DNA from 4 places in the Pseudomonas allii genome. Region 2 is predicted to be linked to each of the others. Evidence: predicted binding sites of a transcription regulator. Region 2 holds the regulator's gene; each other region holds the start of a gene.
The links. Region 2 encodes sigma-54, which starts transcription at its own class of promoters, with help from an activator protein. Its sites were predicted from a motif close to ANTGGCATNNANNTTGCTNT; they were not measured.
Positions count from the first base shown of each region.

Region 1 (3,262 bases), 2.5 Mb from region 2:
GCGGGTCAGGCCGCCAGGGACTACACGGGTCTCCTTGCCGGACAACACAAACGGGCGCAGGTCGATATGGCGCGGCGCAATGCCGTTTTCGACAAAGGTCGGGCAGGTGGACAAACACAGGGTCGGCTGGGCGATATAGGCGTGGGGCTTGGCCTTGATCCGCGCTCGGAAGGCGTCGATTTCCGCCGTCGTGGACGCCGGGCCTACCAACATGCCGTAACCGCCGGAACCCTGGGTTTCCTTCACCACCAGGTCGGGCAGGTTGGCGAGTACGTGGGATAGCTCGTCCGGTTTACGACACTGGAAGGTCGGAACATTCTTCAGGATCGGTTCTTCATCCAGGTAAAAACGGATCATCTCGGTGACGAAGGGATACACCGACTTGTCATCCGCCACCCCGGTGCCGATGGCATTGGCCAGCACCACATTGCCGCAGCGATAAGCCGCGAGCAGGCCGGGCACGCCGAGCATGGAGTCCGGGTTGAAAGCCAGGGGGTCGAGGAAGGCGTCATCCAGCCGCCGGTAGATCACGTCCACGGCTTTGGGGCCATCGGTGGTGCGCATAAAGACGCGGTCGTCGCGCACGAACAGATCGGCGCCTTCCACCAGTTCCACGCCCATCTCGCGGGCAAGGAACGCATGTTCGAAGAACGCGCTGTTGAAGCGACCTGGGGTCAGCACGACCACACTGGGGTTATCCAAGGGGCTTGAGCTTTTCAGGGTGTCGAGCAGCAGGTTGGGATAGTGATCGATGGGCGCGATGCGCTGGGCAGCGAACAGTTCCGGGAATAGCCGCATCATCATCTTGCGGTCTTCGAGCATATAGCTGACGCCGCTGGGCGTACGCAGGTTGTCTTCGAGCACGTAGTACGTGCCGTCGCCATCGCGTACGAGGTCGACGCCGGAGATGTGGGAATACAGGTCACGGTGCAGGTCCAGGCCCTGCATCGCCAACTGGTATTGCTCGTTGGCCAGCACCTGTTCTGCAGGAATGATCCCGGCCTTGATGATGCGCTGCTCGTGATACAGGTCGGCGAGAAACATGTTCAGCGCCTTGACCCGCTGGATGCAGCCGCGCTCGACAATCCGCCATTCGCTGGCGGGAATGCTGCGGGGGATGGTGTCGAAGGGAATCAAGCGTTCGGTGCCCTGCTCGTCCCCGTACAGGGTAAAAGTGATCCCGGCGCGGTGAAACAGCAAATCGGCTTCGCGCCGGCGTTGAGCCAGCAGTTCAGGCGGGGTTTCGGCCAGCCAGCGGGCGAACTCGCGGTAATGCGGTCGGACCTGGCCTGCCCCATCGTACATTTCATCGTAATAAGTGCGGATCATGCCGAACTCCTTGTCACCCGGGCGCAAGAACCATCGCAAGGCCCGTGCCAGCGGCATAAACACTTGAAAATCAGTGAGTTGAATTAACCACGCAATCTACTCGCACCGTCCTGGTGCGCAGAATGCCCGGTGCATCGCCCGACGCTTCATCACAATGCGGGCTTTGACTATCAACAGCATAGTCAGAGTTGATTTCACTGCCCGGCGCAGGCTGCTGATAATCGGCCCCATCTGCTGAACTGCCTTCAGCGCTCCGCTCTTCCCTTTAGGCCACCCTCATGGGTGGCCTTTTTTTTGGTGCGTAAAAATAGCGCGCAAGTTCCGAGTTATTTTCCCACCGCACAAACAAAATCGGCCGACCCAAAGGTCAGCCGATACGCTGTGTTGCTCATAAACTGCCGCTACATGGGTAACCCACGCACCTCCTGCTTCACGCCCCATCCTTCGATGATCCCGCCCAGCGGCTCGACCACCGCCCCGAAGTCTTGCTCGAAGTCTCCTATGCCGTCGTAGGTCGCAAACATGACTTTGCTCAGTTCCAGGTACCAGGCGCCATCGTCGCGCGCACTCACCTGGGCATTCAGGGATTCCCCGCGAAACTCACCCGCAGCCCTGCGCGCCCGTTCCTCATCCGGAAAAATGGCGTAGAACTCGATGGGGTGAAAACGCGAGAAGTCGAAACCGCCTTCTTTCATGCGGCGCAGAACGTTGGTGCTGATGTCTTCTTGATAGGCTGTGCTCATGAAAAGTGCTCCTCAAATTGATGGATAGACTTTCCGTGCTTCCCGAAGCCCACGCCGCAATGGCGTGGGGACTACGGCAACAACATCACCGCTGGAAAACAAGCATGTAGCTGACAAGACCAGAACTAGCGATTCATTCGCTGATCTCGTTTGCAGAGTAGCGCGAAGCTATCACCTCCACCAGAGGCGCTTGGATGGACTACAGGGAATGTTCAGGCGGCGGGAGAGATGTCGAGGATCTGGATGCTGTTCTGGTCTTTGAGGATCTTGACCGTCGGCTCGGGCTTGCGGCCCTCCAGGTCATTGAGGTCCAGTTCGGCGGCGACGGGCACCAGCTTGTTGCGAATCATGTGCGCAGCGTCTTCGAGGCTGGGCTTGTGTTCGCAGGTGAACTGCTCCACGGACTGCACGCCGTGATCATCAACGAAGGTAATTTGCCACGTTTGCATCGGTGCCTCCTCGATAAAACCCATGTGTGGGCTTACACATATCTGGACCTTGAGCGCTGGACAAACGTTCCACTCAAGGCCGGAGGCACCGGATCAGCTGCAGTTATTTTTCCGCGTGTTGCTTCAAGGCTTTCAAGGTGTTGAACGGAGCGTCCACCACGAACTTGTTGGCCAGCCATGAGGGCACGCTGCCGCCTGGCTCGGTATGCACCTGGTAGGTGACTTCGGTCTGGTTGTCGCCTTTGGGCACCAGTTTCCAGAAGCCGTCGACCTGGGCGACGCGCACGTAGCCTTTTTCTTCAGGCTTGTAGGTGGGGACACCTTCGAGTTTACGAGTCAAGGTGCCGTCAGCGGCCTTGGTCGTGGTGATATGCAGGTAGGAATCGCGATCCGTCACGGGGAACGGCGCTTTGAATTGGGTGTAGGTCCAGCTCTCGTCGCCCTTCTTGTCGACCAGCTTCTGGGCCTTGCATTCGTGAATCCAGGCGCACGCACCGACTACGTCTTCCTGCAGCGCGACGATCTTCGCCACCGGCGCCTTGATCGTGGTCACCCCGCGATACGCCTTGTACTTGGAGCCGGCAATTTCGCTCAGGGACACCTTGATACCGTCTTCGTCCTTGGCGACTTGCCAATCCTCAGCCTGGGCAGTGGCAGCAAACAACACCGTAAAACCGCACAACACAGCCATTCGTTTCAGCGAACCCATTGTTGTATTCCTTATTGTTGAAGTTCCGATAG
Region 1 covers NZ_AP039450.1:5,037,666-5,040,927, forward strand. Annotated here, with positions in the region: gene ACZ445_RS22940 (circularly permuted type 2 ATP-grasp protein) at 1-1,329, opposite strand, end outside; gene ACZ445_RS22945 (ribonuclease E inhibitor RraB) at 1,731-2,072, opposite strand; gene ACZ445_RS22950 (hypothetical protein) at 2,285-2,521, opposite strand; gene ACZ445_RS22955 (START domain-containing protein) at 2,625-3,230, opposite strand.
Region 1: the regulator sigma-54 is predicted to act here: its motif matches at 1,362-1,381, upstream of ACZ445_RS22940 (circularly permuted type 2 ATP-grasp protein).

Region 2 (3,262 bases):
TCCATATCAACCATATCCGCGACAACCTCGGCATGAGTCTGTCCGGTGGTGAGCGTCGCCGTGTGGAAATCGCCCGCGCCCTGGCCACTGCCCCCAAGTTCATCCTGCTGGACGAACCGTTTGCCGGCGTCGACCCGATCTCGGTCGGCGACATCAAGCAGATCATCCATCACCTCAAGGCCAAGGGCATTGGCGTGCTGATCACCGACCACAACGTCCGTGAGACGCTCGATATCTGCGAAACCGCCTATATCGTCAATGACGGCCAACTGATTGCCGAAGGTGATTCCGCTACCATCCTGGCCAATGAACTGGTCAAGGAAGTGTACCTGGGTCACGAGTTCCGCCTGTAAACACCGTGGTGTCACGGCGTTCGCCAAGGTGCGCGGGAGTCAATGAAAACCTCCGGATTTTTATTGTTACCGCGCTCTAGGCAAAGCACCCGACATCAGGCATATAATTTGCTTATGTTTGGCGCTCACGCGCCCTGTCGTGGATGGCGCATTGCGCCGGCGAATAAGGTGTTAAGCCCCTGCCATGAAACCATCGCTAGTCCTGAGAATGGGCCAGCAGCTGACGATGACACCGCAGCTGCAACAGGCCATCCGCCTGCTCCAATTGTCGACCCTGGACCTGCAACAGGAAATCCAGGAGGCCCTGGAGTCCAATCCGATGCTCGAACGCCAGGAAGAAGGCGACGACTTCGATAATGCAGACCCGCTGGCCGATAACATCGAGCAAAAACCCAATTCCGACGTGCAGGAACCCTCCTACCAGGAAACCGCCCCCACGGTGGATAACCTTGAGGAAGGCGAATGGAACGAACGCATTCCCAACGAGCTTCCGGTCGACACCGCCTGGGAAGATGTCTACCAGACCAGCGCCAGCAGCCTGCCCAGCAATGACGATGACGAGTGGGATTTCACCACCCGCACCTCCGCCGGCGAGAGCCTGCAGAGCCATCTGCTGTGGCAACTGAACCTGGCACCGATGTCGGATACCGATCGCCTGATCGCCGTAACCCTGATCGACTGCATCAACAATCAGGGTTATCTAGACGAGACGCTTGAAGAAATTCTTGAAGCCTTCGACCCCGAACTGGATATCGAACTGGACGAGATCGAAGCCGTCCTGCACCGCATCCAGCAGTTCGAGCCTGCCGGTATCGGCGCGCGCACCCTCAGCGAATGCCTGCTGCTGCAACTGCGCCAGTTGCCGGCCAAGACCCCATGGCTCTCCGAGGCCCAGCGCCTGGTCACCGACTACATCGACCTGCTGGGCAGCCGCGACTACAGCCAGTTGATGCGCCGCATGAAGCTCAAGGAAGACGACCTGCGCCAGGTCATCGAGTTGGTACAGAGCCTTAACCCGCGCCCCGGCTCGCAAATCGAGTCCAGCGAAGCCGAATACGTCGTCCCCGACGTGATCGTGCGCAAGGATAACGAGCGTTGGCTGGTGGAGTTGAACCAGGAGTCGGTGCCACGCCTGCGGGTCAACCCACAATACGCCGGTTTCGTCCGCCGCGCCGACACCAGCGCCGATAACACCTTCATGCGCAACCAGTTGCAGGAAGCCCGCTGGTTCATCAAGAGCCTGCAAAGCCGCAACGAAACCCTGATGAAAGTCGCCACCCAGATCGTCGAGCACCAGCGCGGCTTCCTGGAATACGGCGACGAGGCGATGAAACCGCTGGTACTGCATGACATCGCCGAAGCGGTGGGCATGCATGAATCGACTATTTCACGCGTGACCACGCAGAAATTCATGCATACCCCACGGGGTATTTATGAACTGAAATACTTTTTCTCCAGCCACGTAAGCACCTCCGAAGGCGGCGAATGCTCGTCCACGGCGATCCGCGCGATCATCAAAAAACTGGTTGCGGCGGAAAATCAGAAAAAGCCATTGAGTGACAGTAAGATCGCTGGTTTACTGGAGGCACAAGGCATTCAGGTCGCCCGTCGAACCGTCGCCAAGTACCGCGAGTCCCTTGGGATCGCGCCTTCCAGCGAGCGTAAGCGTTTGATGTGACGGGCGGGCCACAGCGTTCCAGTGGCAGGCGCCTTTGCCTGCCGCTTTATGCACTGGCAACGAAGGAGAAGCTGTATGCAAGTCAACATCAGTGGACACCAACTGGAAGTGACCAAGCCCCTGCGTGAGTACACCGAAAGCAAGTTGAACAAGCTTGCGGGGCATTTTGACAAGATCACCAACGTGCAGGTCATCATGGAGGTCGATAAGCTCAAGCAGAAAATCGAGGCCACCCTGCACGTACCGAATGCCAAGCTCGTCGCCAATGCGGAACATGAAGACATGTACGCGGCGATCGACTCGCTCTACGACAAGCTGGACCGCCAACTCATAAAGCATAAGGAAAAGAATCTGCACCTGATGCAAGGTACAGGTCGTTAACTCTCCCCCCATGATCCGACTTGAAACCATCCTGACCCCCGGCCGTTCCCTCGTGAACGTGCCGGGTGGCAGCAAGAAGAAAGCCCTCGAACAAATTGCCAACCTGATCGCGCGCGAAGTGCCGGATCTGGAGATGCAGGATGTCTTCGATGCGCTGATTGCCCGTGAAAAACTCGGTTCCACCGGTTTTGGCAACGGCATCGCCATTCCTCACTGCCGCCTCAAAGGCTGCGAAACACCTGTCAGCGCCCTGCTGCACTTGGAAGCCCCCATCGATTTCGACGCCATCGACGGCGCCCCGGTTGATCTGCTGTTCGTTCTGCTGGTCCCGCAAGCCGCCACCGATGCGCACCTGGAACTGCTCCGGCAGATCGCCAGCATGCTCGACCGCAAGGAAGTACGCGACAAACTGCGCAGCGCCAGCAGCAATCAGGCGCTGTACCAGGTTGTCCTGGATGAACAGAACGGGCAGTAACCATGCGCTTGATCATCGTCAGCGGCCGCTCCGGCTCGGGTAAAAGCACCGCCCTCAACGTTCTTGAGGACAACGGTTTCTATTGCATCGACAACCTGCCCGCCGGCCTGCTGCCGGAGTTGGCGGAACGCGCCTTGATCCATACCGAACTGGCCCAACCGCTGGTCGCCGTTTCGATTGATGCCCGTAACCTGCCCAGCCACCTTGAGCGATTCCCGCAATTGCTTGAGGAAGTGCGGGGCAAGCACATTCATTGCGACGTGCTGTACCTGGACGCCGACGAAGAGACCCTGCTCAAACGCTTCTCCGAGACCCGCCGGCGCCACCCCCTAAGCAGCCCCCATCGCTCTCTGGCCGAAGCCATCGAAGACGAAA
Region 2 covers NZ_AP039450.1:998,278-1,001,539, reverse strand. Annotated here, with positions in the region: gene lptB (LPS export ABC transporter ATP-binding protein) at 1-353, shown strand, start outside; gene ACZ445_RS04445 (RNA polymerase factor sigma-54) at 538-2,031, shown strand; gene hpf (ribosome hibernation-promoting factor, HPF/YfiA family) at 2,107-2,412, shown strand; gene ptsN (PTS IIA-like nitrogen regulatory protein PtsN) at 2,423-2,887, shown strand; gene rapZ (RNase adapter RapZ) at 2,890-3,262, shown strand, end outside.

Region 3 (3,262 bases), 2.6 Mb from region 2:
CCATCTGCTCGAACATCGCCACTGTGCCGCTGCCGGCCTGGCGCGGCAGGCTGTCGTGGGGGATTTGCCACAGGTTTTCGATAAAGGCGCGGTCGGCCTCCACCAGCACCGAGCGCTGCCCCGGCAGGCCCGGCCCCATGTAGCCCATTTCGCGCCCGCCCATGGCATTGGGTTGGCCAGTGAGGGAAAACGGCCCGCTGCCCGTGCGGCAAATGGCGCCGGTGGCCAGGTGCAGGTTGCACAGCGCGTTGGTGTTCCAGGTGCCGTGGGTGCTCTGGTTGAGGCCCATGGTCCAGCAGCTCATCCACTCGGCGGCCTGGCCCATCCAGTCGGCAGCTTGGCGGATGTCGGCTTCGGCGAGGCCGGTGATGGTGGCGACGTGCTCGGGGCAATAGTCCTCCAGGAATTGCGGCATCGCCTCCCAGCCTTCGGTGAAGTTCGCGATGAAGGCAGGGTCGGTATGGCCGTTTTTCACCAGCAGGTGCAACAGGCCATTGAGCAGGGCCAGGTCGGTGCCCGGTTTTATGGGTAGGTACAGGTCGGCCTTGTCCGCTGTGGCGCTGCGCCGGGGGTCGACCACGATCAGCTTCGCCCCGGCCTTGACCCGGTCCATCATGCGCAGGAACAGGATGGGGTGACAGTCGGCCATGTTCGCGCCGATCACGAAGAACAGGTCGGCGCGGTCGAAGTCTTCATAGGAGCCGGGCGGGCCGTCGGAACCGAGGGACAGTTTGTAGCCACTGCCGGCGCTGGCCATGCACAGGCGCGAGTTGGACTCGATGTTGGCGGTGCGCACAAAGCCCTTGGCCAATTTGTTGATGAGGTACTGGGACTCCAGCGACATCTGCCCTGATACATAGAAGGCCAGCGCGTCCGGGCCGTGTGTGTCGAGGGTCTGGCGCAGGCGCCGGGCGGTTTCGCTGATGGCCTTGTCCATGCCGAGGCGTACGGGGTCGTGGTCGCGGGCCTGGCGCACATAGGCGTTCTCCATACGGCCCGACTCGGCGATGGCCTGGCCGCTGGTGGTGCCCTTGGTGCACAGGCGTCCGAAGTTGGTGGGGTGAGCCTTGTCGCCGATCACCTTGACCACTTTATTGTGCTCGACCTGCAGGATGATGCCGCAGCCCACGCCACAATAGGGACACACACTGCGTATGTTTTGCTTGGCCATCTGAAACCCGTATAAACAAAAAAGGCGCCTTGTAACCCTCCGTTCAGAACGGGGGTTACACGGCGCCTTTGTCGTGAGAGGGCAGTCTGCGTTGACTGCCTGGTTGGAGTGTTCCTAGCAAGTCACGCGCCAGGTTTTTCCTGATGCAATTTGCTGGGTGAATGGGGTGGTTGTGGTGGCCGGGCTTTTTGTGGTGAGTGAGGCTGTTGTGGTGAGCAGGGCTTGCCGTGGTGGGTGGGGCTTGTTGTGGCGAGCGGGCTTGCCACAACAAGCCCTGCCAATCAAAAAAACTTGCTCATCACAACAAGTCCGCTCACCACAGGAGGAGGGTTTGTGCACTTTTATGACGCGAGGCGCACCAGTTGGAGGCGATTATGCTCGCGTTCATAGCCGTTGTTGAGCGTGTGATGCCATAAGTGCGGGCCGGGTCTTCGCTTGGCACAGACCCTGCAAGCTCCCCTGCAACCCACCTCGGTCAACGACGATCGACAACCAGGGCAATAGCGGTGAATCCGGCGCAGTCGCCTGATCCAAACCCGCACAAGAACAGGCAAAGACGCCTGGAACCGCAAGGTTTCAGGCGTTTTTTTTGCTTTTAAAACCGTGATGAACGTTGTCAGGTGCTTACTATGAACCCTCTCAAAACCTTGATCGTCGTCGGCAATGGCATGGTCGGCCACCACTGTGTGGCGCAACTGATCGAACGCGGTGCGCTGGACCACTACCGTTTGCATGTGTTCAGCGAAGAGCCGATGCGCGCCTATGACCGGGTGCATCTGTCCGAGTATTTCACCGGGCGCGATGCCGAGTCGCTGGCGCTGTCCGACGCTGCGCTGTACCAGACGCCGGGGGTGACCCTGCACCTGGGCGTGCCGGTGCTGGAGATCGACCGCGCCCGCGGTGAGGTGATCACCGCCGATGGCTGTGTCGCCTATGACAAGCTGGTGCTGGCCACCGGTTCCTACCCGTTCGTGCCACCGATCGAAGGCGCCGAGGGCGACTCACGCTTGGTGTATCGCACCCTGGAAGACCTGGATGCGATCCGCAAGGCCGCCGCCAATGCCCGACGCGGCGTGGTGGTGGGCGGTGGCCTGCTGGGCCTGGAAGCCGCCAACGCGCTGAAAAGCCTGGGCCTTGAGGCCCACGTGGTGGAATTCGCGCCGCGCTTGATGCCGGTGCAACTGGATGACTTCGGCGGCCTGGCGCTCAAGGCGCAGATCGAGCGGCTGGGCGTGGGCGTGCATCTGTCCCGTGCGACCCAGTCGATCAGCGCCGGCGAGCAGTACCGCTACCGCATGAACTTTGCCAATGACGAATTCCTCGAAACCGACCTGGTCGTGTTCTCCGCCGGCATCCGCGCCCAGGACGCACTGGCCCGTCAGGCCGGCCTGGACATCGGCCCGCGTGGCGGCGTGGTGATCAACGACGAATGCCTGAGCTGCGACCCGAACATCTACGCGATTGGCGAGTGCGCTTCCTGGAACGGCAGCCTGTTCGGCCTGGTCGCGCCGGGCTACCAGATGGCCCGGGGCGTCGCCGCGCTGCTCTGTGGGCAAACCGCCGAGCCGTTTGTGGGCGCCGACATGTCGACCAAGCTCAAGTTGCTTGGCGTGGACGTAGGTTCCATCGGCGATGCCCATGCCCACACGCCTGGCGCGCGCAGCTATCAATTCATCGACGAGGCCAGCGCGAGCTACCGCCGCCTGGTGGTGGATGCTTCGGGCAAGCAGGTGATCGGTGCGGTGCTGGTGGGCGACAACAGCTACTACGACACCCTGCTGCAATACATGCAAAACGGCATCGCACTGCCGTCCGAACCGGCCAGCCTGATCCTGCCATCCTCCAGCGGCGCACCCACCCTCGGCCCCGGTGCGCTGCCGGAGTCGGCTACTGTGTGCTCTTGCCATAACGTGACTAAAGGCTCGATCTGCTCTGCCATCGACGGCGGTTGCAGCGACCTCGGCCTGCTCAAGTCCCAGACCAAGGCCTGCACCGGTTGCGGTGGCTGCGCCGGGTTGCTCAAGCAGGTGTTCGAACATGAACTGATTGCGCGTGGCGTGAGTGTCGACAAGAGCCTGTGCGAACACTTCG
Region 3 covers NZ_AP039450.1:3,562,077-3,565,338, reverse strand. Annotated here, with positions in the region: gene ACZ445_RS15970 (molybdopterin-dependent oxidoreductase) at 1-1,171, opposite strand, end outside; gene nirB (nitrite reductase large subunit NirB) at 1,801-3,262, shown strand, end outside.
Region 3: the regulator sigma-54 is predicted to act here: its motif matches at 1,748-1,767, upstream of nirB (nitrite reductase large subunit NirB).

Region 4 (3,262 bases), 2.3 Mb from region 2:
GTACCGCACCAGCCGTGCCGTGGAACCCACCGATGCCGGTTCGCTGCTGGCAGAAAAACTCACCCAGGGCTTTGCCACCATCAAGGACGGCCTCGACACCCTGGAGTTGTACCGCGACGCGCCCATTGGCCGGCTACGCTTGAACGTGCCACGGGACGCGGCGGTATTGCTGCTGGCGCCGATCCTCGGGGACTTCTGCACCGCCTACCCGCAACTGCGCGTGGACCTGATCGTGCAGGACCAGATGATCGACATCATCGCCGAGGGCTACGACGCCGGTATCCGCTACGGCGCCACCGTGCCCCAGGACATGGTGGCGGTGCCCTTGACCGGTGAGCTGCGCTGGATCGTGGTCGCGTCGCCCGCCTACCTGGCCCGCCGGGGCACGCCGCAGGTGCCCAAAGACCTGCTGCAACACGCCTGCATCCGCATGTACCTGGGCGACAAGACCCCCTACAAGTGGGAACTGGGCAACGGCACCCGCCAGCAACGCATCGACGTGCCGGGCCACTTCAGCGCGGCTGATACCGAGACTATTGTGAATGCGGCGCTGCAAGGGGTGGGCATCGCCTACTGCCTGTCCAACCGCGTGGAACAGGAGCTCAAGGACGGCCGTCTGGTGGAGGTCATGCCCGACTGGGCCTGCATGGGCGAGCCGTTGTGCATGTACTACCCGAGCCGACGGCAGTCGCAGCCGGGGCTGCGGCAGTTGATGGACATGATCCGGATGAAAACCATCGGCAAACAGTTGATCGAATAGGCTTCAATCCGGCGGCTCGGTAGCGTCATCCTCCTGGTCAATCAACGGCACGGTTGCATCGTCCATCAAGGAACCCGGGTCTTCGTTGCCCGGGTCATTCGGTTCTTCTTCCTCGCAGTCGTTTGTCATGACGCTCTCCTCGGTTATGAGCCAGGGTTATCCACCTGGATGTAGAACGCATAGGCCCCCAGCAACAGCCAGAACACCATGAACAGCCAGGGCGCACGCATTGAGAATAGCAGCGACTTGCGATAGCCCTTGTGGGACGACTCCATCTCGGAGAACAACGGCGACTCATCGTAGGCCAGGCCCATCACCGGCTCGCTGCGCAGCAGTTCGCTCTGTTTGTAGTGCCAATGATCGATGATCTCGTAGGCCGCGCGGATGCCCGGCCAGGCGTTCAATGAGCTGAGTACGCCCAGCATCACCAGGAACACCGGCACCACCAGGGTGAACAACTTGCCCCACTCCGGGTTGAGATTGCCCATGCCGGAGACGAAGGCGATCACCAGGAAGGATTGCGCGGTGAGGTAGGCGTCGGTGCGGTTGGCCAGGATGGTGGTTTCGTACTGGATTTCGCGCCGGTAGAAGTCCAACCGGTCCTTGGGCGAACCGAAGATCTTGGCGTTGTGTTCGCTGTGGTCGGTCAGGGCCGCTTCCGGTGTATGGGGAGAGATGATTCTGGGCACGACGGTGCTCCCTGCGGGTTCGAGTCCTGTTAGAAGAAGCGGCGATGAGTGAAGTTCAAGTTTGTTCATGCACCAAGTTGGGGCGCCAACCAGGCACTGCCCCCTTGTGGTGAGCGGGCTTGTTGTGGTGATGGCCTTCTGTGGTGAACAGGCTTCTGTGGCGAGCGGGCTTGCCCCGCGTTGGGCTGCGCAGCGGCCCCAGAAAGAGCGGGAGCGCTGCGCACTCCAACGCGGGGCAAGCCCGCTCACCACAACAAGCGCCTCGCCACAAGATTCGCCGTTTCGGCACACGCATTGCTTTATCCATTCATCTGCCCGTAAACAGGAGCATTCGTTACCCCCCGACCCAGAGCCGACCCCACAAGAAAGTAAGGACCAGGCCCAATGGCACCCTCAGCCACGGGCTCATAAAAATGCGTTTTTTGAAACGGCAGTGCCACCCAAGCGTCCCTCGGCACTGACAAGGTACTGGAATGGCTCGATCTTTCTTCGATGAAATGAATGACGCAAACGGCGCCTGCCGTGCGCACTATCAGGACTTCTCCCGCTGGCTGGCGAATACGCCGCCGGAACTGCTGGCCCAGCGTCGCCGCGAAGCCGATTTGCTGTTTCATCGCGCCGGGATCACCTTCACCCTCTACGGCGACGAACAAGACACCGAGCGCCTGATCCCCTTCGACATCATCCCGCGCAGCATCCCTGCCAGTGAATGGAGCGTGATCGAGCGCGGCTGTATCCAGCGCGTCAATGCGCTGAACATGTTCCTCGCCGACATCTACCACGACCAGCGCATCATCAAGGCCGGGATCATTCCCGCGGACCAGGTGCTGGGTAACGAGGGCTATCAGAAGGCCATGGTCGGCCTGGACCTGCACCGCGACATCTACTCGCATATCTCGGGTGTCGACCTGGTGCGTGACGGCGACGGCACCTACTACGTGCTCGAAGACAACCTGCGCACCCCCAGCGGCGTCAGCTACATGCTCGAAGACCGCAAGATGATGATGCGCCTGTTCCCCGAGGTCTTCGCCAAACAGCGCATCGCGCCGGTGGACCACTACCCCAACCTGCTGCTCAAGACCCTCAAGAGTTCCAGCCGCCTGGACAACCCCAATGTGGTGGTGCTGACCCCAGGCCGCTTCAACAGCGCGTTCTTTGAACACGCCTTCCTCGCCCGTGAAATGGGCGTCGAGCTGGTGGAAGGCGCAGACCTGTTCGTGCACGACCTCAAGGTGTTCATGCGCACCACCGACGGCCCCAAGCCGGTGGACGTGATTTACCGGCGTATCGACGACGCCTTCCTCGACCCCAAGGCCTTCAACCCCGAGTCCATGCTCGGTGTGCCTGGCCTGGTTGCCGCCTATTGCGCCGGCAACGTCGTGCTGGCCAATGCCATCGGCACCGGCGTGGCGGACGACAAGTCGATCTACCCCTATGTGCCGGAAATGATCCGTTTCTACCTGGACGAAGAACCGGTGCTACAAAACGTACCGACCTTCCAGTGCCGCAAGCCCGATGAACTCTCCCACGTCCTGGCCCACCTGCCGGAACTGGTGGTCAAGGAAACCCAGGGGTCCGGCGGCTACGGCATGCTCGTCGGCCCGGCCTCCAGCGCCGCCGAGATCGAGGACTTCCGCCAACGCATCAAGGCCCGTCCCCACGCCTACATCGCCCAACCGACCTTGAGCCTGTCCACCTGCCCCACCTTCGTTGAAAACGGTATTGCCCCACGGCATATCGACCTGCGGCCCTTTGTGCTGTCGGGCAAGGAAACGCGCCTGGTGCCCGGTGGGCTTACCCGCGTGGCATTGAA
Region 4 covers NZ_AP039450.1:3,303,349-3,306,610, reverse strand. Annotated here, with positions in the region: gene ACZ445_RS14750 (LysR family transcriptional regulator) at 1-760, shown strand, start outside; gene ACZ445_RS14745 (hypothetical protein) at 764-889, opposite strand; gene ACZ445_RS14740 (hypothetical protein) at 904-1,449, opposite strand; gene ACZ445_RS14735 (circularly permuted type 2 ATP-grasp protein) at 1,923-3,262, shown strand, end outside.
Region 4: the regulator sigma-54 is predicted to act here: its motif matches at 1,731-1,750, upstream of ACZ445_RS14735 (circularly permuted type 2 ATP-grasp protein).